3 regions of the Clostridium neuense genome follow, and region 3 is predicted to be linked to each of the others. Evidence: riboswitches for the same ligand, from Rfam matches in the RefSeq annotation. Region 3 holds a riboswitch; each other region holds the start of a gene.
What was found. A riboswitch is a leader RNA that binds a small molecule or an ion and turns the genes downstream of it on or off. The one in region 3 is predicted to bind S-adenosylmethionine.
Positions count from the first base shown of each region.

Region 1: another riboswitch for S-adenosylmethionine. It lies ahead of metH (methionine synthase); the one in region 3 lies ahead of ACJDT4_RS08380 (YezD family protein).
Region 2: another riboswitch for S-adenosylmethionine. It lies ahead of ACJDT4_RS22325 (methionine ABC transporter ATP-binding protein); the one in region 3 lies ahead of ACJDT4_RS08380 (YezD family protein).

Region 1 covers NZ_JBJIAA010000003.1:86,701-97,884, forward strand. Annotated here, with positions in the region: gene ACJDT4_RS04225 (hypothetical protein) at 1-61, shown strand, start outside; gene metH (methionine synthase) at 173-3,799, opposite strand; SAM riboswitch class I at 3,948-4,067, opposite strand; gene ACJDT4_RS04235 (PrkA family serine protein kinase) at 4,752-6,674, shown strand; gene yhbH (sporulation protein YhbH) at 6,679-7,863, shown strand; gene ACJDT4_RS04245 (SpoVR family protein) at 7,809-9,230, shown strand; gene dhaM (dihydroxyacetone kinase phosphoryl donor subunit DhaM) at 9,537-9,926, shown strand; gene ACJDT4_RS04255 (DUF2089 domain-containing protein) at 10,291-10,659, shown strand; gene ACJDT4_RS04260 (SHOCT-like domain-containing protein) at 10,679-11,062, shown strand; gene ACJDT4_RS04265 (hypothetical protein) at 11,074-11,184, shown strand, end outside.
Region 2 covers NZ_JBJIAA010000027.1:7,692-18,875, forward strand. Annotated here, with positions in the region: gene ACJDT4_RS22305 (SH3 domain-containing protein) at 1-245, shown strand, start outside; gene ACJDT4_RS22310 (YczE/YyaS/YitT family protein) at 517-1,188, opposite strand; gene ACJDT4_RS22315 (MetQ/NlpA family ABC transporter substrate-binding protein) at 1,815-2,645, opposite strand; gene ACJDT4_RS22320 (methionine ABC transporter permease) at 2,668-3,348, opposite strand; gene ACJDT4_RS22325 (methionine ABC transporter ATP-binding protein) at 3,317-4,375, opposite strand; SAM riboswitch class I at 4,479-4,587, opposite strand; gene ACJDT4_RS22330 (EamA family transporter) at 4,776-5,198, opposite strand; gene ACJDT4_RS22335 (aminotransferase-like domain-containing protein) at 5,220-6,665, opposite strand; gene ACJDT4_RS22340 (LysE/ArgO family amino acid transporter) at 6,662-7,282, opposite strand; gene ACJDT4_RS22345 (putative ABC transporter permease) at 7,632-8,054, shown strand; gene ACJDT4_RS22350 (glycoside hydrolase family 18 protein) at 8,141-9,436, opposite strand; gene ACJDT4_RS22355 (DEAD/DEAH box helicase) at 9,485-10,924, opposite strand.
Region 3 covers NZ_JBJIAA010000006.1:89,213-100,396, reverse strand. Annotated here, with positions in the region: gene ACJDT4_RS08400 (nitrogenase component 1) at 1-326, shown strand, start outside; gene ACJDT4_RS08395 (nitrogenase component 1) at 310-1,626, shown strand; gene ACJDT4_RS08390 (O-acetylhomoserine aminocarboxypropyltransferase/cysteine synthase family protein) at 1,958-3,262, shown strand; gene ACJDT4_RS08385 (NifB/NifX family molybdenum-iron cluster-binding protein) at 3,301-3,642, shown strand; SAM riboswitch class I at 3,773-3,882, shown strand; gene ACJDT4_RS08380 (YezD family protein) at 4,296-4,460, shown strand; gene ACJDT4_RS08375 (MetQ/NlpA family ABC transporter substrate-binding protein) at 4,497-5,315, shown strand; gene ACJDT4_RS08370 (methionine ABC transporter ATP-binding protein) at 5,375-6,151, shown strand; gene ACJDT4_RS08365 (methionine ABC transporter permease) at 6,148-6,816, shown strand; gene ACJDT4_RS08360 (radical SAM protein) at 6,921-7,820, shown strand; gene ACJDT4_RS08355 (substrate-binding domain-containing protein) at 7,937-8,893, opposite strand; gene nifH (nitrogenase iron protein) at 9,430-10,248, shown strand; gene ACJDT4_RS08345 (P-II family nitrogen regulator) at 10,385-10,711, shown strand; gene ACJDT4_RS08340 (P-II family nitrogen regulator) at 10,726-11,112, shown strand; gene nifD (nitrogenase molybdenum-iron protein alpha chain) at 11,139-11,184, shown strand, end outside.

The DNA of each region.
Region 1 (11,184 bases), on a different contig from region 3:
ACGATTTGAAAAAGTTCTAATAAATCTTGGCTCAAAAATTGTAAAATGCTTAGATATTTGAATTGTCTGAGTGTATGCGAGTTATTGAAATTTCTTAGCATTTTATGATTTTTGAACCTTAGATTTATAGGACTTTTTTAACGTGACAAAGCATTGTTACTTCGCATTATTTTTATAGTAGTGTGTTAAATAATTTTTCTAACTCTTTAGTGTCTGTTTTGCTTCTTTTAGCATAATCTTCTAGTTGATCTTTTCCTATTTTGTTTATTGTAAAGTATTTAGCTTCTTTATTTGCAAAGTATAAGCCGCAGGTGCTTGAAACAGGATCCATCATATAGCTTTCAGTTAAATTAACTCCAATGTTTCCTTCTTTATAAAGCATATCAAATAGCTTTGCTTTTTCAGCATGATTATTAAGACAAGGATATCCAAAAGCAGGGCGAATTCCTCTGTAAGCGCCTTTAAGTAAATCAGAAAGAGGCAAGTTTTCATTTGGTGCATATCCAAAGTAGGATTTTCTAACTTCAAGGTGGAGTACCTCGGAAAATGCTTCTGCGAGCCTATCGCATAGTATTTTAACCATTGCAGCTCCATACTCGTCGCCATTTTTCTTTAACTTTTCAGAGTATTCCTTTGCGCCAATACCAGCAGTAACAATAAAACCTCCAAGGTAGTCTTTTATTCCACTTTCTTTTGGGGCAATGTAGTCCGAAAGACACTTAAAGCTGTTACTTTTTAATACTTGCTGCTGACGTAGCATATTAAAGGTTATAACTTTTTCATTATGGTATACTTCGATGTCATCTCCAGTTGAGTTTGCAGGAAATATTCCAAGAACTCCATTTGCACTTATTATATTTTTGCTTTCAAACAAATCTAGCATTTTATTAGCATCACAAAGAAGTTTCTTTGCCTCAGTTCCATATTTAGAGTCTTCTAATATTTGGGGGTAAATCATACCCATATCCCAGGCTGTAAAGAAAAATGTCCAATCTATATATTTCCTAAGTTCTTTTAATGGGAAATTAATAAATTTCTTTATTCCAATAAAGTTTGGAGTATTGATTTCAGTTTTCTCAAAGTTAATGTTGAATTTATTTTTTCTAGCTTCTTCTATAGACACGAGTTCGGCTTTGTGTTCTGAAAAAGTTTTGCGTATAGTTTCATACTCATTATTAATTTTATCTATATAATTTTTACTACTAGAGCTCATAAGATTTTTAGTGACTTCAACTGCATTAGAAGCATCTGTGCTGTGAATTACCTTGTCATATTTAGTTGCAATTTTTAAAGCAGTGTGAGTTTTTGAAGTTGCAGCACCTCCAACTATAAGTGGAATATCTAAACCTTGACGTTTCATTTCTTCTGCAACATGACTCATTTCATTTAGTGATGGAGTTATGAGACCACTTAAAGCTATTATATCTGCTTTTTCTTTTACAGCAGTTTCAAGTATAGTTTCTGAAGGTACCATAACGCCAAGATCTATAACTTCAAAATTGTTACAGGAAAGTACTACAGAAACTATGTTTTTGCCTATGTCATGTACATCGCCTTTTACTGTTGCAAACACAACTTTTCCAGCACTTGTGCTGTTTCCTTTTTCAGCATTTATATATGGAAGAAGACACTCAACGGCTTTTTTCATAACTCTAGCACTTTTTACAACTTGAGGCAGAAACATTTTTCCAGCACCAAATAATTCTCCAACCTTCTTCATTCCGTTCATTAGTGGTTGTTCTATGATTTCTAAGGCACTTTTGTATTCTTTTCTAGCTTCTTCTATATCTTCAGCGATAAATTCTACATTTCCTTTAACTAGAGCATAACTGAGTCTTTCACTGCAGTTTTTTGTTCTCCAGGTATCGCTAGTTCTATTTTGAGCTTGTTCTGTGCTTTTGTAGGTTTCCGCAAATTCTAGAAGTTTTTCAGAAGCATCGCTGCTTTTATTTAATATTACAGCTTCAACTTTATCTAGAAGCTCTTTGTCTATATCATCATAAAGATCAATCATTCCGGGATTTACTATGCCCATATCCATTCCTGCATTTATAGCGTGATATAGAAATACTGAATGCATTGCTTTTCTTATTATATTATTTCCTCTAAAGGAAAAGGATAAATTACTAACGCCACCGCTAACCTTTGCATAAGGTAAATTTTCTTTTATCCACTTTACAGCTTTTATATAGTTTACAGCATAGTTGTCATGATCTTCAATTCCTGTTGCAATGGCTAAAATGTTAGGATCAAAAATAATATTTTCAGGTGGAAAGTTGATTTTTTTAGTTAAAAGGTCATAGGCCCTTTTGCAAATTTCTATTTTTCTTTCAAAGGTTTCTGCTTGACCCATTTCATCAAATGCCATTACGACAACACCGGCACCAAAATTTTTGATTATTTTTGCTTCCTCTAGAAATCTTTTTTCTCCAACCTTAAGACTTATGGAATTTACAATAGCTTTGCCTTGAATAGATTTAAGACCAGTTTCTAAAACTTCAAAGTTTGATGAATCTATCATTATTGGAACTTTTGAAATTTCAGGTTCACTGGCAACAAGTCTTAAAAATGTCTCCATTTCTACTTTTGCATCTAAAAGGGCATCGTCAAAGTTTACATCTATTATTTGTGCACCATTTTCAACTTGATGTCTTGCAACGGATAAAGCTTCTTCGTAATTTTTCTCACGTATCAGTCTTGCAAACTTGGCTGAACCAGCTACATTTGTTCTTTCACCTACATTTATAAAATTACTTTCTTTATTTATTTTTACGGTTTCAAGGCCGCAGTAAATGGTTTCTGGCTCTAACTTAGGAACCTTTCTTGGCTGTATATCTTTAACAGCGCTGCTTATAGCTTTTATGTGAGCAGGAGTAGTACCACAGCACCCTCCAACTATGTTGATATTTCCAGCTAATGCAAGCTTTTTAACAAGAGCAGCCGTTTCCTCTGGAAGTTCTTCGTATTCTCCAAGAGAATTTGGAAGACCCGCATTTGGATAAAACGATATATATTTATTTTGAGTTTCTGAAAGTTGTCTTATGAAAGGCACAAGTTCCTTTGCTCCAAAAGAACAGTTAAGACCTATAGCAATTACGTTTTCATTTTTCATACTTTCTGCAAAAGCATCAAGAGTTTGACCAGAGAGAATTCTTCCACTTTTATCTGCTATAGTTCCAGATATTATAATAGGAAGTTTAATAAATTTTTTCTCAAATACACTTTCCGCAGCTAATATAGCAGCTCTTGCATTTAAACCATCAAATACTGTTTCTATAAGAAGTAGGTCTACGCCGCCGTCAACAAGACCTTCAATTTGTTCACTGTAGGCTGAAAACATATCATCAAAGCTTATACTTCTAAAACCAGGATTTTCAACATCAGGTGACATAGACAAGGTTCTGTTTGTAGGACCAATAGAACCAGCTACAAAACGTGGTTGTTCTGGAGTTTCTTTTGTGAAATAATCAGCTGCCTCTTTTGCAAGCATTGCTCCATTAAAGTTAATTTCGTATATTTTATCCTCTGTGTTGTAATCTGCCTGAGATATTTTTGTTCCATTGAAAGTATTGGTTTCAATAATATCTGCACCGGCTTCGAGATATTTGCTATGAATAGCCTTTATTACTTCTGGATTTGTAAGGTTTAAAATGTCGTTATTGCCCTTTTGATTTACATGACAGTGGAGAGAACCACAAAAATCATGTTCGTTAAGATCATAGCCTTGTATACATGTTCCCATAGCGCCATCAAGTACGAGAATTTTTTTGTTTAGTAAATCTATTATATTTGAACTCATTTGTTAGCCCCCTTTAGTTCGGTTTAAAATGCACAATTCACAGTGCACAGTTGAGAATGATTTTCTTCCGCTTTGTTACAGAAAATCCACATTAACTGTGAATTGAAAAAAGCCCGAGAAAAATCTCGAGCAGCTACTTCACGGATTATTCTCATCTATCAGCTCATAGGTAAAAGTTACCTAGCTGCTGGAATTAGCACCATGTACCTATATATGTACTGGTTGCTGGGCTTCAAAGGGCCAGTCCCTCAGCCTCTCTTGATAAGATTGTAATTAAAATTTGATTTTATTATATTAGTTACAGTTACAAATGTCAATATAGGGGTAGTACCTGAAAAGTTTAAAATGTATTTTTGAAGTCTTACAAGTAAGCTAGAAAGGTTAAGAGCAGAGAGTAGAGAGTAAAGAGTAGAGTGAAGGAGGATTTACCTTTCGTTTCTCTCAGGTAAATCTTACTACTTATAAGTGTCGGCTGCGCTGAGCAACTTAAAAGATTCATGCCTAAAATTCCGTAGGCACGGAGGAATTTTTTCCTTGAACCACCGTGGGAGCAAATTAACAATGCTGAAGGAACAGTTTAAAAAAATTCTAATAAATCTTGGTGAAAAAATCATAAAACACTTAGATATTTCAATTGCTTGAGCATTTTTCCAGCGAGTATAAACATATACGAGGCTTGGGCTAATATATAGATGACTAATACAAGTTAAAGAAGGATAATGGGATTACATCCCAAGCCCCGTATATGATCGTTATCCTTCTTGAACTCAAAGCAAGCACTATTTTAAAATATACACCAAGATTTATAGAAGGTTTTTAATGTGATGAAGCATTGTTATTTCACACTTTTTTAAAACTTTATGAATATAGATGATAAAGTTAAAATATATATTTGGTATAAAGATTATATTTGTGACTTGTAATTTTTAAGTTTTGATTGGGAGGTGCGTTTATGGATTTTAAGGAGCTAATAAAACATGATAGGGAAAACTCAAATAAGATTAAATTTGAAGGTACATTTCTTGAATATCTTAATATAGTTAAGGAAAATCCAGATGTATGTAAGCTTGCGCATAAAAGGATATATGACATTATAAAAAGTAGAGGATTCGAGGTGCTAAAGCCTGAGGAAAATCCAAGGATAAGAAAAATATATGGTAATGAGCCTATAAAAAGATATGACTTTTTTAAGCATGATTTCTTTGGAATAGATAAGGTTATAATGAAGCTTGTAAACTATTTTAATGCTTCCTCCATGAAGGGTGAAGAGGCAAGACAAGTACTTTATCTTGTTGGACCTGTTGGAGCAGGAAAGTCATCATTAGTTGAAGCTATAAAAAAGGCACTTGAAGTTTCGGAACCTGTTTACAGTCTTGAAGGATGTCCTATGAGGGAGGAACCACTTCATCTTATACCAAAGCACTTAAGGAAAGAGTTTGAAAGAGAACTTGGTGTAGAAATTGAAGGTGACTTGTGTCCTGTATGTAAGTATAGGCTTACACATGAATATAATGGTGAGTATGAAAGATTCCCCGTTACAACTAGTGGTTTTTCAATAAGGTCAAGAAAGGGAATTGGAGTAGTCCCACCAGTAGATCCTAATAACCAGGATACTTCAATTTTAACTGGTTCTATTGATATATCCAAAATGGACTTATATTCAGAGGATGATCCTAGAATATTCTCACTAAATGGAGCTTTCAATGTTGGAAATAGAGGTATGGTAGAGTTTATAGAAGTATTTAAGAACGATGTTGAATATCTTCACACTATAATAACTGCAACTCAGGAAAAATCTATACCATCACCAGGAAAAGGTGCAATGATATATTTTGATGGTCTCATTATAGCTCACTCAAATGAGGCAGAGTGGAATAAGTTTAAATCTGATCATACAAATGAAGCTATACTCGATAGAATAGTAAAGATTGAAGTCCCATATTGTCTTGAGCTTAGCGAAGAAATAAAAATTTATGAAAAAATTCTTAAAAAGAGTAATTTTAAAGCTCACATAGCTCCTCACACCTTGAGTACAGCAGCTATGTTTGCAATACTTTCAAGACTTAAACCTTCTTCTAAGGTTGATCTCATAACAAAACTTAAAATATACAATGGTGAGGATATAGTAGAAAATGGTACAACTAAGAAAGTCGATATAAATGAGCTTAGAGAAGAAGCTGGAATAATGGAAGGTATGAATGGAATCTCAACAAGATTTATAGTGAAAGCAATAGACAATGCACTATCAAGTTCTGAATACGACTGTATCAATCCACTTAGTATAATGGAAAGCATTATAAAATCAGTAAAGGAGCTTGACATAGCAGAGGAGGAGAGAAAGAAATATCTTGGCTTTGTTCAAAATATAATAAGAAAAGAATACAATAAAATACTTGAAAAAGAGATAACAAAAGCATTTATAGAAAGCTATAGAGAACAAGCGGAAACCTTGTTTAATAATTATCTTGATAATGCAGAAGCCTTTGTAAATAAAAATAAAATAAAGGATAAATCTACAGGTGAAGAACTTAATCCAGACGAAAAATTCATGCGTTCCATAGAGGAACAAATTGGAATCTCGGAAAGCTCTGCAAAAGGCTTTAGAATGGATGTAACCTCTTACATGTTCTATGTTGTAAGAAATGGCGGCAGTATAGCTTATGATGCATATGAGCCTCTTAAGGAAGCAATAGAAAAGAAACTTACAGCATCTGTAAAGGAACTTTCAAGAATTATAACTAAATCCAGAGTTAGAGATAAAGAGCAGAATGAAAAATATAATTCAATGGTTGAGGAAATGAAGAGAAATGGATATTGTGATTATTGCTGTGATGTAATTTTGAAATATGCAGCCAACAACTTGTGGAAGGATTGATAGTATGGCTATATTTAGAGATTACAATGTTAATCCAACGGATCATGATAGGACTATAGGAGATAGAAGAAGGCATAGGGAACTTGTTGAGAAGGCTATAAAGGAAAATTTAGCTGATATTTTATCAGAAGAAAGTATTGTTGGTCAGGGAGCAAACAAGAAAATTAAAATACCAATAAGAGGACTTAAAGAATATGAATTCATATATGGAAAAAATTCGCCAGGAGTAGGAAGCGGAGATGGAAGCGAAAAAAGAGGAGATAGTCTTGGAAAAGAAAAAGTAAAAGCAGGTAAAGGGAAAAAAGGAGCAGGCAATGAAGAGGGGGAGGACATATACGAAACAGAAGTTACTATAGAAGATGTAATAAACTATTTGATTGAAGATCTTAATTTACCTAATCTAGACAAGAAAAAGTATTCTGAAATAATAACTGAAAGTTCTAAGAGGATGTCTGGCTACCAGAAGTATGGCATAAGACCAAGACTTGCAAAAAAGAAAACTGTAATTGAAAAGTTAAAAAGAGAACAAGGGAGAAAAAGGGCTATACGTGAAGCAGACCTTAAGGAGGATAAAGGGAATGATAGGTTTCCATTTAGAGAGGAAGATTTAAGATATCATAAAATAAAAGAAAAACCTAAAAAAGAATGTAATGCGGCTATAATGTGTATCATGGATTGTTCAGGCTCAATGGATACTACAAAAAAATATCTTGCCCGTTCCTTCTTTTTTATATTATCTAGATTTATAAGGCTTAAGTATGTTAGTGTTGAAATAACTTTTATATCTCACTCTACAGTTGGGCATGAAGTAAATGAAAATGACTTTTTCCATAAGGTAGAGTCTGGAGGAACCTATATATCAAGTGGAATAAATAAGGCACTGGAAATAATAGAAGAAAGGTATAACCCAGATATTTGGAATATATATGGCTTTTATGTAAGTGACGGCGATAACTTCACAGAAGATGATGAGAGGGCATTAAAAGCTTTCAATGATCTTTGTACTGTATGTAATATGGTGGGTTATGCTGAAATTTTGCCATATACTTATTCTGGGACTATGAAGTATAAGATTGATTCTAATATGAATAGAAAAAATTTTATATCTGCAACAATAAAGAACAAAGAAGATTTATGGCCGGTATTAAAAGCAATGTTAATAAAGGATTTGAAGGAGGGAGAGTCATAGAAAATTATACTTTAAAGGATCTAGAGAAGTGGAATGAAAAGATTGAAGAAAAAGTAAAAGAAGAAGGACTTGATTATTATGAACAAGAGTTTGAGATTGTAAGTTATAATGATATGCTTTCCTATGAAACTTATACAGGTATGCCATCTAGATATCCACATTGGAGTTTTGGAAAGGCATATGAAAAACAAAAGACCTTGTATAATTACGATCTTGTTGGACTTCCTTATGAAATGGTAATAAATTCGAATCCATGTCTTGCATATTTAATGAAAGAAAATACCTTTTTACTTCAGATATTAACTATGGCGCATGTTTACGGCCATAATGATTTTTTTAAGAATAATAGACTTTTTACATTGGGAACTGATGCCAGCTATACCTTACAAATGTTTAAGAATGATGCTGATATAATACGAGGATATATAAAAGATCCATCCATAGGAAATGCTAAAGTAGAACATATCTTGGATGCAGCTCATGCAATAAGATATCAAACTTCAAGAGTAGTAGGTATTAAAAGGCTGTCAGATAGCCAGATAAAAAAGAATATTATAAATGATTTTAATAAAGAAATAGATAATAGGGATCCATATGAACCTATAAAAGAAAGAAAAGAACCAAATTTAAATAAGATTCCTCTTGAACCAGAGGATGATCTTGTTTATTTTATTCAAAACCATGCTCGGCTTGAAGAATGGGAAAGAAACGTAATAGAAATTGTTAGAAAAGAAACCTTTTACTTCATACCACAAATAGAAACTAAGATAATGAATGAAGGGTGGGCAAGTTTTTGGCATTATACTATACTAAATGAGCTGAATCTACCAGAAGGACTTCATCTTGAATTTATAAAAAGACACAATGATGTAATCGCACCACTTTTTGGCTCATTAAATCCATATTATCTTGGCTTCATGCTTTTAAAGGATATTGAAAAAAGATATGGAAGAGAAAAAATCTTTGAAGTTAGAAAAATTGAAAGAGATGAGTCATTTATAAGAAGATACCTTACAAGAGAAATATGTGAAGAACTAAATTTGTTTCAATATTCAAATAAAAATGGGGAATATACTATTGATGATGTTGCTGATGAAAAAGGATGGATAAATATAAGAAATTCAATTTGTAATTCTTGTGGTATGAATAATATACCGCTTATACGTGTAATAGATATGTCAACTAAGGATAATACACTTACTTTAGAACATGTTTATGATGGAAGAGAATTAAATCTAAATTATGCCGAATCTACACTTAAGTATATAGTTGATTTGTGGAAAGGGAAAGTTGTGCTGATAACGAAATTAGAAGGAAAAGAATATAGGATAACCTGTGATGAATCAAAGAGGATTTTTGAAGCTTAATTAATGAAGAAGTTAAATATATTTTTTTATGTTTATTTGATGAATACACAGCTAATAAAAGAGTAAGAATTTAACTTGTTTTTCTTACTTTTAATAAAAACTTGATGCTGGGAAATTATTTTAAGGATATTTTCCTAGCATTTTACCTAATTTCATAATAATATTAAAATGTCATGAATTTTATTACATATGATGATATAATTAACATGTACATAATTGTTAAAACAGTGATTTAAAGTATGTAGTAGTTTGAAAAATACATATATAAAAGGAATTGGTTAGGAAAAAATTAGGAGTGTGATTGTTGTGGTAGGAATAGTAATAGTTTCTCACAGTTTTAATCTTGCGATTGATATAAAAGAGTTATCAAAGAAAATTGCTTCTAATGCCAAGATAGCAGTAGCAGGTGGTACGGAGGATGGTAGGTTTGGAACAGATGTAAAAAGAATTATTGACGCGATAAATGAGGTCTATTCAGATGATGGTGTTATAATAATATTTGATATGGGTAGTGCATACATAAGTGCGGAAATGGCAGTTGATTGCATTGATGAATGTAAAAAGAATAATGTTGAGATTGTTGATACAGCACTTGTAGAAGGTTCACTTACGGCAGCAGTAGAAGCTGGAATAGGAAAAAATAAAGAAGAGATTATGAAAAGCTTGAAAACAATGTGCTTAAATAAAACACCATAAATAAAGTTTATACATAGTGTAATCTAAATGAAGAATGCTTCAATGAGGAAATATGCAATTATTTAAGAAGAATATTGGGTAATTAAGTTTAAAATACTGAAGTTAAAAAGTAGAGAGAATATTTATCGTTAAAGGTAAGTTAGAGGAACGGATTAAATTTATAAATTAGAAAGACTGCTAAAAGTTGATACTTTAGCAGTCTTTTTTATATTCTAATTAATAAAATTAAGTATTGTATTAATAAAGTTAATATATAAATTAACTTTATTAATACAAAAAATAATTTTAATAAATATTTTTAATATAATACTTGAAAATATTAAATGATAATGTTATATTATATTCATAGGAAGGAAGTGGTAGCTTGGCATATAAAATTTTAAATAAATGCCCAGTGTGCGGCGGAAAGCTTCATATAACAAAACTTGAATGCAGCAAATGTAATACTGTAATTGAAAATAAATTTGAACTATCAACTAGATTTGAATATCTAACTAGTGATCAACTAAACTTTGTTGGTACTTTTCTCAAAAATAGAGGCAATATAAAGGATGTTGAAAAGGAACTGGGAATATCGTATCCAACGGTTAGAGCAAAGCTTGACGATGTTTTAACTGCTCTTGGATATAATGTTCAACAGGCTGCCTCAAATGTTGATAAAAAGAAAGTTATAGATATGCTAGATAAGGGAGAAATATCTCCTGATGAAGCAATTAAAATGTTAAATGAATAATAAATTGGAGGTTTTTAATATGAATGAAGAAATATCAAAAATTTTGAAAATGGTTGAGGATGGAAAAATAACTGCAGATAAAGCACAGGAGCTTATAGAGGCTATTGGTAATAAAAGCACAAATACAAGTGTTCAATTGGTTGAAGATGATGACATAATGAATAAAATGCTTAAGGTAAGAGTCAATTCACATGATGGTGATGTAGTAAACGTAAATTTGCCTGTTAAATTTATAAAAACTACGTTAAAAGCTGTTGGTAAGATTCCGCTAGATACCTATGCTAAAGGAATGGAAAATGTTGATTTAAATCTTATAGCTGATGCTATTGATAATGGAATTTCAGGGAAAATAGTAGATGTAAAAGCCGCTAATGGAGATATTGTAGAAGTTACAATTGAATAGGAGTGACACAGATGCGCGTATATGTTAAAGCAAAAGGAAGAAAATTTTTTATTCCTGTTCCACTTTGTATTGCTAATTTAGGAATATCAATCATGCAAAGTTCACTTGTACAAAGGCACATA
Region 2 (11,184 bases), on a different contig from region 3:
AGACAGGTTGGATATATAGTAGTTTAATAACTTCTGTTCCTTCTAACTCATATGTAACTGTAAACAATGTATACCAATTAAACATCAGATCAAATCCTTCTTCCACTGCTTCAATCCTTGGAGTATTAACTGAAGGACAATATGCAAAAGTAACTGGAATATCAACTGATGGAAATTGGTATAAAATAAATATAAACGGTGTAGAAGGATTCTCAGCAGTAAAATATCTAAAATATATAAACTAGAGTTTATAGGGATGAAATAATAATATTTTTTAGATACTCCATTATAAAATTCTTTGTTCCTATAAAACTTCTCTCCCAAAATTCCGTAAGCACTGAGGAATTTTTTCCTTGCACCACCGTGGGAGCTAAGGAACAATGCTGAAGGAACGATTTAAAAAAATCCTAATAAATCTTGGTAAAAAAATCATAAAATACTTAGATATTTCAATCTGTCTGAGCTATAGCGAGTTATTGAAATATCTTAGTATTTTATGATTTTTGAGCCTTAGATTTATAGGATTTTTTTAACGCGACGAAGTATTGTTCCTTGGCAATATTTTATGTCATCATTTATAAATCTATGCTTTACTTTATTAACGTCAAATTTAAATATCTTGAATACCATTTGAATAAAATAACCTACTAGGGAAACCATTATTATAGTTCCTATTCCAACAGAACCACCCATTATATACCCTATAACAAGCACAAATAATTCTATAACCGTTCTAACAATAAATACAGATTTTTTTGTTTTTTTAGTAAGTGCAACCATGAGCCCGTCTCTAGGTCCAGAGCCCAAACCAGCTCCTATGTACATATAACTACCAATGGACATGGACAGCATTCCAATAATAATCGAAACTATTCTAAGTATTTCATTATTAAAAACTGGCAATAAGTGATTTAGCATCAAAATGTCCATAAAGGTTCCAATAACAAGCATGTTAAAAATAGTGCCCCAACCTATTTTCTCTCCTGCTATATAATCTATTATAATTACAATTGCACTTACTATTATGCTTGCTTGTCCCATAGTTATATTCAGCATAATAGATATTCCTTGATGAAATACATCCCACGGTTGAAATCCCAAATTTCCATTTATAGTCATAACCGTACCGATAGAACACAGTATAAGACCTATAAATAATCTTAAAATAATTAATGCTTTTCTTTTCATATTAGCCCCCCTTTTATAGATAAACAACTTGAAAATTGGAAATGACTAATACAAAATTTTTCCTAACAAACTGAAAGTCAACTTAGAGTACAGAGTATAATTAAAAGAAGACAGTGCTTGTAAAATTATAACATTAGTTATTTTAATCTTTTAGGTTGCCTATCTATATATCATAGCATTAATTATATGATACTTTTTAATTTTTTCAAACACTTTTCTAATAAATCATCAATTTTTGTCTCAAATTTAATGTTTTTTGTAATTGAAGAAGGTACTGCAGTGATAATTATTCAATGTAAAATTCACTACAAACACAGTTAATTAATAAAAATCAATGGCAATATATTATATAAAATTTTAGCTAACCCTAAAGATTCACGCCTACAATTCCGTAGGCACGGAGGAATTTTTTCCTTGCACTACGGTGAGAATGAAGTAACAATGCTGAAGGAACGGTTTAAAAAAATCCTAATAAATCTCGATTCAAAAATTGTAAAATACTTAGATATTTCAATCTGTTTGAGCCAAAGGCGAGTTATTGAAATATCTTAGTATTTTATGATTTTTTAACTTTAGATTTATAGGATTTTTTTAATGTTACGAAGCATTGTTACTTCACTCTTTTTTTAAAAAGCTGGAACTTGTGCTCCCTTATACAAATCCTTCAAAAGTTTTTTTACCTTCTCTGTTTGGTAAACTTCAACTAATTTCTTTAAGGTTTTATTGTTCTTATCTTTGCTTCTAACTGCAATAATATTAAAATAATTTTTAACAGAAGACTTTTTTGTACTTTCTATATAAATTGAATCCTTTAGAGGATTAAAGCCTGCATCCACCGCAACTCCACTGTTTATAGCAGCTGCATCTACATCTTTTAAAGATCTTGGAATTTGTGTTGCTGCTAACTGAACTATCTTTATGTTTTTAGTATTTTTAGCTATATCTTTTTCTGTAGGTAATAATCCTACACCCTCTTTTAATTTTATTATACCTGCATCCTGAAGCAGTATAAGCGCTCTACCGCCATTTGTAGGATCATTAGGTATTGCTATTTTAGCACCATTTTTTAAATCCTTAATCTTTTTTATGCTGCTTGAATATATGCCCATAGGTGCTAAAACCGTATTTCCAAGGGATACGATATTTAGCTTATGATCCTCTTTAAACTTGTTAAAGTACGCAATAGTTTGAAATGAGTTTGCATCTATGTCGCCATCATTTAAAGCCATATTAGGTCTTACATAATCGGAAAAGCTTACAATTTTAAGGTCAATATTATCTTTTTTGAGATCCTCTTTTAAAGCATCCCATATTTTATGATCTTCACCTGTAACTCCTAATTTAATAACCTGTTTTTTGCTACTTGTGTTTGCTGCTGTGCTTGATTTACATCCTGATAGTAAACTAACACCTAAGGATAAAGTTAAAAATAATGCTGCGATTCTTCGTATTTTCATTTTTGTTCCCCCTATTTTTTATTTAATGACTTAATTTTTTTAATAAAAACTCACCTAAACCTTGTATTAAGCTTACAAGAACTAATAAAATAATAATTGTAACCACCATAATATCGGTTTTAAAATACTGGTATCCATATCTTATGGCAAAATCACCAAGTCCTCCACCTCCTACAGTACCTGCAACTGCAGAAAAGCTAATTAAGCTTACAGTAGTGATTGTAAGAGCATAAACAATTTGTGGGAGACCCTCTTTTAGTAAAACTCTATATATTATTTCAAAAGGGCTAGAGCCCATAGCTTCCGCTGCTTCAATAACTCCCTTATCTATGTCAAGAAGTGCAGATTCTATTTGCCTTGCAACAAAGGGTGCTGTTCCAAAAACAAGAGGCACTACAGCACCCTTTACTCCTATTGTTGTTCCAACTAAAAGTCTTGTTAATGGTATAATTGCTGCAATCAATATTACAAATGGAATTGAACGAAATGCATTTATTATTTTGCCAACTATACTGTAAATTACCTTATTCTCCAATATACCTTTAGGACGTGTCACTACAAGAATTACCCCAACAGGTATTCCAATAACTGCAGAAATAATTCCTGATATAGCTACCATTATTAATGTTTCCTTAAGTGCTGCTATCATATCTGGAAAAAGTTCTACTACATTAGGCATAATCGTGTTCAAAAGACTCTCCATGCTTTATCACCTCCACATATATGTTGTTTTCACCTAAATATTCAATAGCTCTATTAACTCCTTCACTAAAACCACTAAATTTAAGAATAAGATTTCCTACAGGTATACCTTGTATTATTTCAATATTTCCAGAGATTATATTTGCATCCACCTTGAATTTTTTTGAAATTTGTGAAATAAAAGCTTTTTCAGCATTTGAACCCACAAAAGATAACCTTGCTACTATATCATTTTCTGAAAATTGACTATCAAATTCTTTACTTTCAATAAGCTCATATACCTTATCATAATGAAATACTGTAGCCATAAATTTTTTAGTCATCTTTGCTTTAGGATTAGTAAATATTTGCACTATATCTCCCTTCTCAACGATCTCCCCTTCTTCCATTACAATCACTCTCTCGCAAATATCTTTAACAACATCCATTTGGTGCGTAATAATAACTATTGTAAGCCCAAGCTTTTCATTAATTTCCTTGATTAGCTTTAATATAGATTGAGTAGTTTCAGGGTCTAAAGCAGAAGTAGCTTCATCACATAAAAGAACCTGTGGATCATTAGCAAGCGCTCTAGCAATAGCAACTCTTTGCTTTTGACCGCCGCTAAGCTGTGATGGATAAGTTAAAGCCTTTTCCTTCAAGCCCACTAATTCTAAAAGACTATTTACCTTTTCAGCTATATCATTTTTGCTTAACCCCTTACCTTTAAGTGGATAGGCTACATTCTCAAATACATTTCTTCTAGCCATTAAATTAAAATGTTGAAAAATCATTCCTATTTTTTCTCTTATTTTCCTTAAATCCTTTGGTGATAACCTTGTCAAATCCTTATTATCAACTATAACCTCTCCACTGGTAGGCTTTTCAAGCAAATTTATACACCTTACAAGGGTACTTTTGCCAGCACCACTGTATCCAATAATACCTAAAACCTCTCCATTTTTTACTTCTAAACTTATATCTTTAAGAGCATGTACCTTTTTATCTCCATCCTCATAAACCTTTGTTATATTTTTTAGTTCTATCACAATAATCCCCCTTCCTAAAATTTATAATAAAAAAATCCCCTTCGCAAAAGAAGAGGATAATAGTAATAAAAAAACCCATGGAAGGGTCTATTATTAATACCTTCCCTCATCTTTCAGAATTAATCTGCAGGATTTAGCACCTTGCATGCAAATGAAACATGCTGGTTGCTGAAACGTCATCGGGCCAGCCCCTCAGTTTCTCTCGATAAGGATTTTATTCAATTTTGTTATACACACTATACAAAAAAAGATTTTCAGTGTCAAATACAATAAATTTAAATTTCTGATTTTTTGTTATATATTTTTATCAATACATAATTATTGTACGTTTACACAAACATATATTTACTAAATCAAACACTATTTTTTAATAATTATGCATAATTCCTACTAATATAATCTATTTTCTATTTATTAATATTAAACCAATAATGCAGAAAGCTGCTCCTATTATTTTATTAATTCCAAATCCCTCTTTATAAAATATAATTCCTATTGGTATAAGTACAATTGCAAGAATTATATTCGCCACTAAAGAACCTACGCTAATATCCCACCCAGCTCTATATGCCATTAAAAATCCAAATTCCAATCCAACTATTGAAATTCCCAAAACTACACTTGTCCAATTTAAATCTTTAAAGGAACCAAAAATTCCTTTGCCATGTTTATCAAAAATTAATGCTATTAATGAAAAAATAGCCGAAGTAAAATATGTTATAACTAATGCAGAAAAAGGATTGGCCTTCTCTGGTATTAGCTTTTGACATATGTGATAAAACACGTTTGATAACACTATAAGTACAATTGAAAAAACATACATAAAATTTCCTCCTTAAAATAATCAAATTAGCTTTCTAACAATTTCTGAAAGTTTCTTTATTCCTATATGCATTTCACTATATGATGCATAGGAATAAGATATTCTTATATTACTATTTTTATGAAAATCATATATGTAGCCTGGGTTAATAAGAATGCCCTGCTTCCAGGACAAATTGAAAAGCTTGTTTACATCTATTTTGACCTTCAGCTTTAACCATATATAAAATCCACCCTTAGGCACATTCCATTCTGCTAGATCATAAAAATACTCATGAAGTAGATTTATAGTAAAGTCCCTTCTACTTTTAAGTTCATATCTAAGCTTCTCAATATATTTTTCATATAGTCCACTTGAAATCCATTCAGCCGCAGCATATTGAGAAAGTGAACTGGCTCCATAATCCGTTTGCATTTTAACATCTCCGAGTCTATCTATAACTGCTTCAGGTCCAATGACCCACCCAACCCTCATACCTGCAGAAAGACATTTTGACATTGTTCCTATATAAAGCACAATTCCATTTCTATCCTTAGATTTTAAAGTTTGTGGAGGCTTTTTATCAAACCACAACTCCCTATAAGCATCATCTTCAATTATTGGAAGCCTTTCTTTTGTGCATATTTTAATAAGTTCATTTCTTCTATTTTCACTCATTACTATACCCGTAGGATTTTGAAAAGTTGGTATAGTATATAAAATTGGTGTTTCTTTATTTATGTTTTTTAATATTTCTCTTATCTCTATACCATGCATATCCATAGATATTCCTTTTAGCTTCATACCTGCAGATTCAAAAACATTAATTGACTTGATGTATGATGGTTTTTCTACTAATACATCATCTCCAGGCTTAAGTATGCTCATGGAAATAAGCTGAAGTGCTTGAAGTGATCCTGAAACAATTAAAATAGAGGATGGTGAAGCATTAATTCCAAACTTTTTCACATAATTACTTATTATTTTTCTGAGCTCAAGTGAACCTTTAGTTCTTTCGTATCCCAGCGAACTTATATCATCTGCTACCTTTGAAAGTACAGTTTTCATTGCATTTTTAGGAAAAAGCTCTGGTGAAAGTTCACCTGTACTGAGCCTAATAATATTATCTTCATACTCAAGTTTATTTATCATTTGAATAGTAGATAAATTGGGTTCATATACACCACTTTTTATATACTTTTCCCAATTTGGAGCTTTACCTGAAGCTAATACAGACCATGTATTATTGACTATCACTGTTCCTCCCTTGCTCCTGCCATCTATTAAACCATATGATTTTAATTCATCAATGGCCTCTATTAAGGTACTTCTATTAACCTCAAAAATATCTGCCAGCTTTCTTTGGGAAGGCAACTTTGCTCCTACTATCCACTCCCATCCTGATATTTTTTCTTTTATATAATCCACTATCTGTCTATATAAAGGCATATTAGAATTTTTATCAGGCTTCCAATCAATATTTATCATAAAACACCCAATCCTTTAATAAAATTAATTCCAAGCTTCAAACCATAATAAATTATTATAACACCACATATTTTATTAATTATACCAACCAATTTTACACTAAAATTCTTTTTAAAATAGTTTATAATTAGTGCAAGACATGTAAACCATACAAATGAAGCGCTGCAAACTCCTAATATAAACAATTTAGAATATGTATCTGGAATAGAAGCTTTAAATCCCCCAAGCATCAATGAACCATCAATAATCGCTTGCGGATTTAGCCATGTAACAGTAAAACAAGCCAAAACTAACTTAAAAAAACTCTTATCACCGTTAACTTTTCCAAGAGAATTAGGCGTATCTTTTATAAGCTGACATCCCATATAAATTACAACAACTGCTCCTGCCATTAGTATAATTTCTTTTAAAATTTGAGATTTACTCAAAACAATACCAATACCATAATAACATGTAATTGCAAGCGAAACATCAAAAAATACTGTCACCAAAGCAGTCCTAAGTGCCATAATTCTTTTATTAGATATAGCAGAATTAATAACATATAAATTTTGAACACCAATAGGCGCAACATATGTAAAACCTAAAACAAGTCCTTCAATATAATACTTTATCATGACATCACCTCCAAACCTTATATAGCTGAACAACTCGGAAAATTAAAATTGCTAATATTAAATTCATCCTGTTAAACTAGAAGTTGACTTAGAGTACAATTCAAAGTTTGCCAGGATAAACTTTAAATTTGTAATTTTCAAACTTAGCGCTGTCCACCTATAATTATATCCCCTCCTTCCTCTTCTGTCCTCAACCATATTTTTAAATTTTATACCAACCAAATAACAGTTTATAGCTAGAGATTAATGGTTAAAAAGTTGCTTAGTTTACTATAGTAAAAACTAAAGCAATTCTAAATTTAATAATAAAATTATGAATAGTTATTATAAATAATGGCAAACTAATTATATGAAAATTTTACGATTTATATTATATGGTTTAGCTGGATGGTGTATGGAAATATTATGGACTGGATTTGGTTCCCTTTTAAGTGGAGACATTACAATGCATGCTTGGACCAGTATGTGGATGTTTCTAATATATGGTTTAGCAATTTTTATGGAACCAATACATGATGTTATAAGACGTTGGCCAATTTTAATCCGAGGGGGGATATATGCTGTACTTATATTAATAGTGGAATTTTGCACAGGCTCAATTTTACGTCTTACAATAGGCTCATGTCCTTGGTATTATGACAGAGGAATTACAATACAAGGTATAACAAGGCTTGACTATGCACCATATTGGTTCATCGCTGGGCTTCTCTTTGAAAAATTTCATGATGAACTAATAAAAATACATAATATTTCAAAGGAATCTACAATATAATTAACAAAAAGCAGCTGGAAGGGGGACTTACCAACTGCTCAAATTTTTTATACAATTATTAGCTTTTTTATATCTTAGCTTAGTTATTATTCTATCACCTTTTCTATGTTAAACATATTATCTAAAACTTTAAAATTTTGTGGGAAAGGTTGTGCAAGTACCCAATAACTAACTCCCCTAAGTCCAAGTTCACTAGCAAGCTTATATTTTTCTTCTACACTTCTTGCGTCTTCAAACCATACAACATGCTGTCTGCCTGCTCTATCTGTATAATTATAGTAAGGCGATTGAGATTTTTCGTCATATTGTATTCGTGCTCCAAACCTACCTGCCCTATTTATTGCCTCTTGATTTCCTATACTTTCCGCAAATTCTCCCCCAGGCATATATGGAAGAGTCCAATCATATCCATAAAGCGGCATTCCCATCATTATTTTTTTAGGCGGTATTACACTTACCGCATAGTTTAATACCTTTCTCACTTCATTTATAGGGGCGACTGCCATTGGTGGGCCTCCAGACCAACCCCATTCATAAGTCATTATAATTACAAAATCGACAATTTCTCCATGCGCCTTATAATCGTGTGCTCCGTGCCATGCCCCCGTAGTAACATCGTAAGTTTTTGGTGCAAGTGCTGTGGCTACAATATAATTTGGATGAAGTGCTGCAACAAGCTTTCTCAAAAAATTATTGTATTTTTCCCTATCCTCAGGTGGAATTCTTTCAAAATCAACAACTACACCATAATACCCTTTACTTCTTATCATATTTAAAATGTTATTTATTAAAGTTTGTTGCAGTGAATTGCTATTAAGTATATTGCCTATAAGCTCACTGTTAAAGTTTGCCCCTGTCGTACCTGATATATTTGTAACCGAAAGCATTGGTGCAACTTTATTTTCCCTTGCTATTCTTATTATATTTTCATCATTAAGTGGTGTAAGACCAGCATCAGCGGTTACATGATGGCTAAAAGGAGTTACATAGGTTAAATATTGTATAGCCTCACCTAAAACAGCATTTTCCCTTTGCGTGGTAGATGGCTGTATAAACGCATTAACCTCAATATATCCATAATTTTTTGCGTTTTCAGGTATTCTTATCATAAGTCCTGGATAAATTGCTGAAGGATTAGTAATGTTATTTAAGTTTGCAATGCTGTCTACTGAAACTCCAAATTTTCTTGCAATAGACCATAATGTATCACCGGGTCTCACTCTATAGGATATCTCTGTACTTGGAATAACAAGGGTTTGCCCAACTACTAAACTGCTGTCTTGTGAAAGACCATTCGCATTTATAATACTTTCTGGTGTTACTCCAAAACTTCTAGCTATAGCCCAAACAGTATCACCAGGTTTAACTACATATATTCTCACTGAATTCTCCACAAAAATTTCTATCAATAACTATTATATTCAGCTAAACTATTTTTGTGCCTTTTCTGCTCTTATAGTTTTGCCTTTTATAGTTTTATTTTTAAGTCCTTCTAGTACCAATTTGCCTTTTCCAGAAAGAATCTCTACATAAGAAAAGTTATCCTGTATATCTATTATTCCAACATCTTCCGGGTTAACTCCTGAAATACTTGACACAGTACCAGCTATATCTCCTGGTCTTATTTTTTTCTTTCTTCCAGCACTAATATATATCTTTGTTATCTCTTTATTTATCTCTTTATTTTTCACCTTTTTTGGTTTTGCAGTATTTTTAAGCGTCTTATTATATATTTCTCTGCCCTCTTCAACCTGTTCTGCTGATGGGATCTCTCCTTTTATGATGCTTAATTCAAATGTCTCTTCTATTTCCTGTAAAAATCTATGCTCCCTTGGAGTTACAAAAGTTATTGCAGTTCCTCTATTTCCTGCACGACCAGTTCTCCCCATTCTATGAACATAGCTTTCCTTCTCCATAGGTATATCATAGTTTATAACATGTGTAATATTTTCTACATCAATTCCTCTGGCAGCTATATCCGTAGCCACAAGAAAAATAAATTCTCCCATTTTAAAACTGTTCATTATGTTAGTCCTGTCAGCTTGAAGCATTCCACCATGCAGCGCATTACATGAATATCCTTTAGCTTTCATCCTAGAAGTTAGCTTTTCTACGTTTTCCTTAGTTCTGCAAAATATCATTGCACTTTCTGGTCTTTCCACATATATTAATTTATTTAACAAATCAAATTTCTTATCATTTTCTACCTCATAGTAAATTTGATTAACTCTATCTGTAACAGAACTTTTAGCTTTAATTTCTATATTAATAGGTTCTTTCATATATTTTTTACTAAGCTCCAATATTTCTTCTGGCAAAGTTGCCGAAAAAAGAAGTGTTAGTTTTTTCTTTGGAAGCTTTTTTATTATATCCTTAACCTGATCAATAAAACCCATATTCAGCATTTCATCAGCTTCATCTATTACAAGATAATTTATTTTAGAAACATCTAAGGCTCCCCTTTCTATAAGATCAAAGGTTCTTCCTGGTGTGCCTACCACAACATGCACTCTTTGTTTTAGTGAATTAAGTTGAACACTCACTGACTGTTTCCCAAAAATTGCAGCACATCTTAATCTTTTAAATCTTCCTATATTGGTAAAGTCCTCTTTTATCTGATAGGCAAGTTCCCTTGTTGGTGCTAAAACTAATACCTGCGGCTTCTTTTCTTCAAGTTCTATTTTTTCTGAAATAGGTATTGCAAAAGCAGCGGTTTTACCACTTCCAGTTTGTGATTTTGCCATAACATCTTTATTTTTTAAAATTAAAGGTATAACTTTCTCCTGAACCTCTGACGGATTCTTATACCCTAATTTTTCTATTGCTCCTAAAATTTCTTTACTTAATCCTAAATCTTTAAATTCACTCATTTTCTTACCTCATACTTTACTGATTTTATATATATAGATAAACCGCTTCAACTATTGAAATTCATGTGCACCATAATGCCTAGAAGACGTCATTTTGGTACAAATAAATTTCAAGTTTCAAGATGGTTTATCTTTACACATGGTAGTATACCACGAATAAGGTTAAATTAATATTTACAATAAAAAAGTTAAGCAGCAGTTTCTAAAAAAATGAAACCATCACTTAACTTGAATTCTTCATATATAAAAATAGTGAATGT
Region 3 (11,184 bases):
CAAATTATAATGTTTGCAATAAGCAGGCGTATGAATTAGTTAATATTTTAAACAGAGTAAGACCAGATATAATGATTGCAAGGCATGGTGGAATGACACTTTGGGGAGCAAAGCTTGGTGTACCAACACTATTGATTGGCGATGAGCAATTTGGCTTTGGCTATCAAGGAGTAATAAATTATGCAGAAAGAATTTTAGAAACTATAGATAATAAAGAATTTGTAACTAATCTTGCAAAGCACAGCACAATGCCGTATACAAAATGGTGGCTTGAACAGGACCCATTTACTTTTCTTGGAGGTGGTACAAGTGTCGAACATTATTGAACAACCTAGATTTTCTTGTGCACTTGGGGCACAGCAGACAGTAGTTGCAATAAAAAGAGCAGTTCCAGTACTTCATTCTGGTCCTGGCTGCAGCGGAAAGGTAAGCAGTCTTATAGGACAGGGAGAAGGCTATGCTGGAGGAAATACAATTCCATGTACAAACGCTAGTGAATCAGAAATAGTATTTGGAGGAGAACAAAAATTAAGAAGTGTAATTGATGGAGCCTTTAAAGTAATTGATGCTGATCTTTATGTAGTGCTTACAGGCTGTACATCAGATATAGTAGGTGACGATATAGGAACTATAGTTTCAGATTATCAAAAAGCTGGAAGACCAATTGTAGGAGTTGAAACGGGTGGCTTTAAAAGTAATAACTATATAAGCCATGAGTTAGTTGCAAATGCAATTATAGATCAATATGTTGATAAGCTTAATGAAAGTATTAAAATTGAAAAGGGATTAGTTAATGTATTTGCAACAATACCATATCAAGATCCATATTGGAATGGAAATTTGGAAGAAATAAAAAGAATACTTGAAGGAATAGGACTTAAAGTTAACATTCTTTTTGGAAATGAATCAAATGGAATAGATGAGTGGAAAACTATACCTAATGCGCAGTTTAATATTGTGGTAAGCAATTGGGTTGGACTTAAAATAGCAAAGCATCTTGAAGAAAAGTATGGTACTCCATACTATCATTTCCCTTATCTTCCTATAGGAGGAGTAGAAACATCAAAGTTTTTAAGGGAAGTTGGAAATTTTGGTGAGCTTGATGAAAATAAGGTTGAAGCTTTCATTAAAAAGGAAGAAGAAAAATTTTATTCATTTATTGAGAGAACTGCAGATTTTATGCTGGAGTTTAGATATGGGCTTCCTAGAAAATTTTATACGATTTTAGATTCAAATTATTCAATAGGCTTTTCAAAATTTCTTTTAAATGAACTTGGAATAATACCAGGTAAGCAGTATGTAGTTGAAGATACACCAGAAGAATTTAAAAGTGCAATTATAAAAGAGTTTAATAAGATATCTGAATACAGATCAGCCGAAGTCAAGTTTTCAGTTGACGGAGGAGAAATACAGGATGATATAAGAAAAGGTGAGCATAAAAATAGAGCTTTGATACTCGGAAGTAGTTGGGAAAGGGACCTAGCAAAGGATATAGGTGCTGATCTTTTAATAATAAGTCCGCCTGTGGCTTATAGGTTGGTATTAAATTGCGGATATGCAGGTTATAATGGTGGATTAAGAGCTATTGAAGATATATATAATATTGTATTAAACACATATAGATAGCGAAGTAAAAATGCTTCGTCACATTAAAGAATTTCTATAAATCTAAGGTAAAAAAATTATAAAATCCTAAGATATTTCAATAACTCGCTGAAAAAATGCTCAAACAGATTGAAATATCTAAGTATTTTACAATTTTTTTACCGATATTTATTAGAACTTTTTTAAACTGTTCCTTCAGTATTTTTACTTCGCTCACACGGTGGTACAAGGAAAAAATTCCTCCGCACCTACGGAATTTTAGGTATGAATTTTTGTAACTAATTAAATTTTTATTTAATACTTAGTGATGCATTTGTTTTTTGTAAAATTAAAGGGGAAGGAAGGTTAAACAATGCCTGTTTTAAATTATGAATTTGATACTTTAAAAGTAAGAGGAGGATACAATCCTAAGGAGCATAATAATGCAGTTTCTGTTCCTATATATGCTACGACGTCTTTTGAATTTAGAGGTACGGAAAGGGCAAAAAAACTTATAGGTTTTACCGAATTTGGATATGTGTATTCTAGAGTTGGAAATCCAACAGTTGGTGTTTTGGAACAAAGAATAGCGAGTCTTCATGATGCAGCGGCAGCAATAGCAGTTGGTTCTGGAATGGCAGCAATAACATACGCTTTGTTAAATGTAGCAGAAAAGGGTGGGAGAATATTAGCTACTTCGGAACTTTATGGTGGAACTGTTGATGGTTTTAAAAAGGTGTTTCCGAATTACGGAATCAAGATAGATATAGTAAATAATTCCAAAGATCCAGAACAGTTTAGAAAGGCTATTAAAGCTGATACGAAAGCTATATATGTTGAGAGTATAAGTAATCCTAATGCAATTCTTGTTGATATTGAGGCCATAGCTAATATAGCACATGAAAATGGAATTCCTTTAATTGTGGACAATACTTTAGCTACACCATATCTTTTGAATCCAATTAAGTATGGTGCAGACATTGTAATTTATTCGGCTACAAAAGCACTAAGTGGACATGGAAATGTAATTGCTGGGCTCATAGTTGAGAGTGGTAAGTTTAATTTTAAAAGCGACAAATTTCCACAGTTTTTAGAAACTTACCATATACTTAGGGATTCAAGTGGAAATCCTAGAAGTTTTGTAGATGTTTTTCCTGAGTTCCCTTTTACAGCTAGAGTTCGATCAAATTATTTGGCATATTATGGGGCAACATTAGGCGCTTTTGATGCATATCTTGTTTTGTTAGGAATTGAAACTCTTTCAGAAAGAGTAAAAAAACAGGTTTCTAATGCAGAAAAGATAGTTAAGTATCTTGAAACAAAGAAAGAAGTAGCATGGGTTAAGTATCCGACAGCTAAAGAAAGTCCATATAAAAAGCTTAAGGATAAATATTTACCTAAAGGAGCAGGATCTACCTTTTCCTTCGGTATAGATGGTACACTTGAGCAAATTGATAAATTTATTGATTCTCTTAAAATATTTAGCTATCAAGCCAATATTGGAGATGCAAGATCATTAATAGTAAATCCACCTAAAACAACTCACAGTGAGCTTACACCAGAGGAGCAAAAGCTAGCTGGTATACCGCCTGAAACAATTAGACTTTCATTAGGCTTAGAAGATGAAAATGACTTAATTGAAGACTTAGAACAAGCGTTTAGAAAAGTATTTTTATAGATGCGGCTGAAAACTTAAAATGAAAGGGGGATATGAGTATGGGCTATAAAATAGCTGTAGGAAGCAGTGATGGTGTATATATTGACGAACATTTTGCTACTGCTTTGCAATTTTTAATATATGAAGTAGATGGAGATAATTATGAATTTATAGAAAAAAGAGTCAATGAAGAACTATGTGAATGCAGCAGGTACCATGAAAATAAATTTGCTCCACTTATTGAAAAAATTAAAGATTGTAGAGTACTTTTGGTTGGAAAGATAGGTTACGGTGCAGCAGCAGTACTTCAAGAAAATGGCATTGATTCTTACGGTATTTGTGAATCAGTTGACGTGGCTTTGGATAAGATTGTTAAGTATTATGGTAAGCTAAATAATTGAAAATATGTTAAATTAAAATAATTCAAAAAATGTATTGACATAGAAGATAGAAATGATATAATTAAGACTATAAATTATATCATCATTCCTATCTGAATGGTAGGAATACAAATTAAATAAATTGTCTGGAATCTTATCAAGAGAGGCGGAGGGACTGGCCCGATGAAACCCAACAACCAGCATTTTTCATTTGAATGCATGGTGTTAATTCCTGCAAAAGTAAGTTTTGAGAGATAAGAGGATGTTTAAACTTAAGCTAATATAGTAAGTTAGTCCTCTTCGTATTGAAGGGGGCTTTTGTTTTATGAAAATACGTAATAGATAAATAACTTGAAAATTGCAGATTCTAAATTTATGCCAGCAAACTAGGGTTTGACTTAGAGTACAGTGAAGGATGATTTTTCTCCGCTATGCTTTGAAAAAATCTAAAATTTAATGCTTGTGCATGGCATAAAATACAGTATTCAGCACAGCTGAGCCTATTAAGTTCTAAGATTTACCTTAGAGAAACGAAAGGTAAATTTACATTCACTGCACTCTGTGCTCTGTCAGTTGTACTTTGAGTCAACTTCAAGTTTGTAGGGATAAAGTTGGTATTATAAAGTTCAATCTTTCAGCTTCATTATTTATAAATAAATTGGGGGTAGAATATTATGAATGATAAGAATATTCGTATAATTAAGAATAATGAGATAAAAAATTATACGGATAAGATTTCAGAATTGTTAAAGGACATAAAGTATGGCTCTATAACTTTAGTTATTCAAGATGGGGTAGTAATACAAATAGAAACCAGTGAAAAAATAAGACTTAAATAAAAATTTAAATTTTTTAATAAATAAGGGGGACATATCATGAAAAAAGTATTTATAAAATCAACTTTAGCAGTTTTATTTGCAGCAATAGTTTTTACAGGATGTGGTAAGAGTACTACTACAGAAAATAAGGGTGAAAACAAAACTTTGAAGATAGGAGCTGTGACAACGCCACATGCAGAAATATTAAATTTTGTAAAACCTAAATTAAAAAAAGAAGGTATAGATTTAAAAATTGAAGTTTTTGATGATTCATCACAATTAAATCCAGCACTTAATGATAAGCAAATTGATGCCAATTATTTTCAGCACAAACCATATTTGGATTCAGTAGCTAGTGAAAAAGGATACAATTTTGCAGTAGCAGGAAACATTCATGTAGAACCAATAGGATTTTATTCTAAAAAGATTAAAAAAACAAGTGAACTTAAAGATGGAGCCACAATTGCTATACCTAATGATGCCTCTAATGAATATAGAGTATTAATCCTTTTACAGAAGCAAGGATTAATTAAAGTTAAAAAGACTATTTCAAGTAAAAGTGCGACTATAAATGATATAGCTGAAAATCCTAAACATTTAAAATTTAAAGAAATTGATGCTTATCAAATTCCTAGAATATTAGGAGACGTAGATGGAGGAGTTATAAATACAAATATTGTTCTTCAATCAAAAATAGATCCTAATAGTGCAATATTCAGGGAAGACAAGGATTCACCTTATGCTAACATAATTGTAGTTAGAAAAGGTGATGAAAATAAAGAGGTTATAAAGAAACTTGTAAAAGCTCTTCAATCTGAAGATGTTAGAAAATTTATCAATGAAAAATACAAAGGCTCTGTAGTTCCGGCATTTTAATATAAAGCCTATAGAGTAAACAAAGTCTAATATTTAATGAAAAGTAAGGTGAAATTTATATGATAAGTATAAAGAATTTAGGTAAAAGTTTTAACACTCCTTATGGTAAGGTTGAAGTTTTAAAAGGCATTAATCTAGAAATAAAAAAAGGAGATATATTTGGAATAATAGGGTTTAGTGGTGCTGGAAAATCAACTATGGTAAGATGCTTGAATTTACTTGAGAAACCAGATGAGGGTACTATTACAATCGGGGATAAGGATATGACAAAGCTTAATAAAAAAGAGCTTAGAAAAGCAAGAGAAAAAATTGGAATGATATTTCAACAGTTTAATTTGTTTGATTCTAAAACAGTTTTTGATAACGTGGCATTTCCGCTTAAAGTAGCTGGATATCCTAAAAACAAGATAAATGAAAGAGTACACGAAATACTTGAACTTGTTGAATTAAAAGACAAAGAAAAGGCTCATCCAGCTCAATTAAGTGGTGGACAAAAACAAAGGGTTGGTATAGCAAGAGCACTAGCAAATAATCCAGATGTTTTACTTAGTGATGAGGCTACTTCTGCATTAGATCCGCAGACAACTTATTCTATTCTTGAATTACTTAAAAATATAAATAAAAAACTTAACCTTACTATAGTTTTGATTACTCATGAGCTTGATGTTGTAAAGTATTGCTGCAATAATGTTGCGGTTATTGAAAGAGGAGTAATCATGGAAGAAGGTTCAACAGATGAGGTGTTCTTAAATCCTCAAAGTGATACAGCAAAGGTGTTTATTGATATAACAAATAATCTCCAAATTAGTAAGGAAAAAGAGGTGACTGCTGTATGAACGACGTTATGTTCGATGTTATAAAACAGGCTTTAGGGGAAACAATTTATATGTCACTGGTAACTAGCGTGTTTACCTTTATAATAGGTACTATTTTGGGTGTCATATTAGTAGTTACAGAAAAGGGGAATATACTACAGGCAGCTAGGTTTAATAAACTTTTTGGCACAGTAATAAATATAATAAGATCTTTTCCAACGATGATTTTAATAGTAGTGCTGCTTCCATTATCACGTTTTCTTGTTGGAACAACCATAGGTGCAAATGCAGCAATAGTTCCTCTTGTTATAGGGCTTGCACCGTTTTTAGCAAGAATGGTTGAAAATAATATAAAGGAAGTTGATCATGGTAAAATTGAAGCGGCTATATCAATGGGAACTAAATCTATTACTATAATAACAAGAGTTCTTATACCAGAAGCACTTCCATCGTTGATTAGAAGTTATACCCTGTGCATAATAACTGTTATTGGAAGCACGACGCTTGCAGGAGCTATAGGTGCTGGAGGTTTAGGCAGTGTTGCATTGAGATATGGTTATGAAAGGTTTGAAACTAGTTACATGATTACAACTGTGGTTATACTAGTGGTTTTAGTTCAAGTCATACAAATAATTGGTGATATCATTGCAAAATTAATAATTAAAAAGAGATTCAAATTTAGTTAATAGTACGTATGCTGACTGGAAAACCAGAGGCTTTAGATAGACTAGTGTTTATCTAAAGCTTTTTTTGCATGTGTAAGATTTAAATAAAGAAAGGACGGAAGTTTATGCCAGGAATAAATGATATAAAAAACCATGATAAGTTTTCAAAATTATCTAATATACATCCTTGTATGGGGGGAAAAGCTCATATGAAATTTGGAAGACTTCATTTACCAGTAAGTCCAACTTGTAATATTCAGTGTAAATTTTGCAAAAGGGATTATAACAATAATGATGAAAATAGACCAGGAGTTGCAAATGGGATATTAGCTCCAAAGGATGCTGTTAAAACAGTAAAAAGGGCTCTTGAACTTTGTCCAGACATAACTGTAGTTGGTATAGCTGGACCTGGGGATACTCTTGCTACAGGTTATGCAATTGAAGCATTTAAGCTAGTAAATGAAGCTTATCCAGAACTTATAAAATGCCTGAGTACTAATGGACTTTTACTTGAAAGATATGCAGCTGAACTTTACGCGGTTGGAGTAAGTACTATAACGGTAACAGTAAATGCTGTAGATCCTAAAATTCAAAGTAAGATAATATCTTATATTGAACTCGAGGGCAAAAAGTATTATGGCGAAGAGGCCGCAAGTATTTTAATAGCTGCACAACTTAGAGGAATTAAGAAGATAAGTGATTTTGGTATAGTTGTAAAAGTTAATACGGTACTTGTCCCGGGAATTAATGAGAAGCATATTGAAGAAACCGCTAAAATGGTTAAGGAAGCTGGAGCAACCTTATATAATATAATTCCCCTAATACCCCAATATGAGCTTAAAGATGTTCCAGCACCTACTTGTTTTGAATTGGATGCAGCAAGAGCGAAAGCAGAGAAATATCTTGAAGTATTTAGGCATTGTAAGCACTGTCGTGCAGATGCTTGTGGAATACCAGGTCAAAAAGATCTTTCTAGTGAATTATATGGAACTAGGAATAACCTTGAAACTTTTTCACATGGTTAAAAATAAAAGATGTTAAAAGAAATATCAAGCGGTTATTTATGGAAAAGGTAGAATTGAAAACTCAACAACAACTTTTAATATAAGTGTAGCTTTATTATAACAAGATCATCTAAGGGTTATAACTCTGCTATTATATCTCCTAGGTGATCTAAATCGTAATTTCCAATTCCCTCGAGTTCTAATTTAAAGGAATTTGAGCGAAGTATATCTATGATTGCTTTAAATTCTGGTTTATCCATATCTTGTTTTTTAAGTACCAAATCATAACTTTCCTTTTGAAGTGGTATGAAATCAATATTTTTTATTTGAAGTCCGGTTTTTTCATTTCCTATAGCAAAATCTGCACCATGTCTAGATATAATACTTGCAACTGCAAGATGAGAAAGACATTCTCTATCATACCCATTTATTGAATTCCCATCGATATTAAGAAGTCTCAAATGTTCATCTAAAAGAATTCTAGTTCCGCAGCCCTTTTCACGATTAACCATAATAATATCTTTTCTTTTTAAATCTTCCCAACTTTTAATTTCTTTTGGATTTCCAGCTGCAACATAAAAACCTTGCATTCTATAGGCTAAATGGATTATTACAGTAGGGATCCCAGGAAGAAGTCTTCTAACAAATGGAATATTATATTCTCCAGTATCTCCATCCCAAAGATGTGCTGTTGCAACTTGCACTTTATCTAGGTAAAGGGAAAGTAATCCGTTATAGCTTCCAACATAGGAACGAAGAGCGCGAACGCCTTGAGGATGAACTTGAAGATAACGTGATAATACATCGAGAAGAATGTCTTGTCCACAAATTATAAAATTATTTTTGTGATATTCTTCATCAAGTGGTAAAAGGTTGTTTGAAAATGACGAATAAATATCTTCGTTTAGCTGATTAGGCTGTTTTTTATCTTGATATCTAGCTTTATAGTCTTCTATATCTTGTAAATCTATTCTGATTTTTTTCCCGACTCTATAGCAATTTAGTTCACCTCTTTTAATTAATTCATAAACAGTATTTTTGGATATACGAAGAATTTTTGACACGTCCAAAGGAGTTAAAGTTCTATCCTCCATAATATTCAACCCTCCTTAAACATATTTTAGAAAATATAAAAATATAATACAATTTTATTATAAAGTTGATAGAAATACAACTATATAAGTAATATAATGATAATTTTGCTGCTGTAGAATTATTATATTTTAGTTTACATAATGATATTTTTTTTGTTCTTATAAAATTTATACAAATTTGTGTATAAGACATTAAAACATAACTTGGATTTAAGTAAAGCAATAAAAACATGTTAAATGAGCTTAAATATGATATAACAACACAACAAGTGACGCATGATTAAATTTTTGTAATTACATAACTTAACATAAATTGTATAAAATATGCATTACATGATTCACTATAAAATATTGAGATTTATAACAAATTATTAAATATAAAGTTTAAACGTTAATAATTTTTAAATATAAAACATTAAAATTTGATAAAATATCAAAGAAATATTGACTTTAAATGCAATCTTGATATATTATATAAATAATTAAATTTACATTAATTGAATTTAATTACATTTATTTTAAAGGGAGGAAATTAAATGAGACAGGTAGCTATTTATGGAAAAGGTGGTATTGGTAAATCCACTACTACACAAAATCTTACTGCTGGACTTGCAGAAATGGGTAAAAAAGTAATGGTAGTGGGTTGTGATCCAAAAGCTGATTCAACAAGATTACTTTTAGGAGGATTAGCACAGAAAACAGTTCTTGATACTTTAAGAGAGGAAGGAGAGGATGTAGATTTAAGCACAATAATGAAAACTGGATTTGGAAATATTAAATGTGTTGAGTCAGGTGGACCAGAACCAGGAGTTGGATGTGCAGGCAGAGGTATTATTACATCTATAAATATGCTTGAACAACTAGGTGCTTATGAGGATGATTTGGATTATGTTTTTTATGATGTTTTAGGTGATGTTGTATGCGGTGGTTTTGCAATGCCAATACGTGAGGGAAAAGCAAAGGAAATATATATAGTTGCAAGTGGTGAAATGATGGCAATGTATGCAGCTAATAATATATCAAAAGGTATAAGTAAATTTGCTAATTCAGGTGGAGTAAGACTTGGTGGTATTATATGTAACAGTAGAAAGGTTGAAAATGAAAAAGAACTTCTGGAGGCTTTTGCAAAGGAACTTGGAACACAGCTTATTTATTTTGTACCACGTAGTCATGAAGTACAAAAAGCAGAAATAAACAAACAAACAGTAATACAATTTAATCCTCAAGATGAACAAGCAGATGAATATAGATCACTAGCTAAAGCGATAGATGGAAATGATATGTTTGTAATACCAAAGCCAATGAAGCAGGAAAAATTAGAAGCTATACTTATGGAGCATGGATTATTGGAGTAATTATGAAAAAATATAAAAATAAAGTAAGCGCATCTCTTGGTTTTTAGCAGAATGAATAAGAGATACGCCGCAAAAGGATTAGAGTGTGCTTACTCTAATCAATATAGTTTAACATAAAAGAGGATGGTGTTCAACAATGTTAATGGTAAAAGCTATTATTAGACCAGAAAGAGTGGCTTCTGTACTTTCAGAACTGTGTGATGCTGGATTTCCGGCTGTGACTAAATACGAAGTTGCAGGAAGAGGTAAACAAAGGGGAATAAAGGTTGGAGAAATTTATTATGATGAAATACCTAAAGAGATGCTCATGATGGTTATAAATGATGAAGATAAAGATGATGTTATAAAGACAATAGCTAAAAATGCTAAAACTGGTGAAAAGGGAGCATTTGGTGATGGAAAAATATTTGTAAGTCCTGTTATTGAAGCATATACAGTCAGCTCTGGCACAAAATCGCTGTAGTCAGGAGGAATAGTATGAAAGAGGTTACTGCAATTATTAGAATGAATATGATTAATGCTACAAAAGCTGCTCTTTTAAAGAGTAAATTTCCATCATTTACTTGTAGAAAAGTAGTAGGAAGAGGGAAAAAGAAGGTTAGGTTTTTAATGATAGATGATGAGTCTATTGAAAGTAAGGCAGTTGAAGATAAAAAGTTTGTAGAGGATATATCTGAAATGCACAGGCTTGTGCCTAAAAGAATGCTTACTATACTGGTTAAGGATGAGGAGGTTCAGGAACTTGTTGAACTTATAATTGATGTAAATAGAACATCAAATCCAGGAGATGGAAAGATATTTGTGTCAGATGTAACTGATGTATATAGAATTAGGACAGGAGAAGTGGGAGAAGAGGCTCTATAAATAGTAAAAGAGGTGAAATTAACATTATGGAAAATGGTATGAAAAAAGTTGTGGATATTGCCCTTGAAAAAT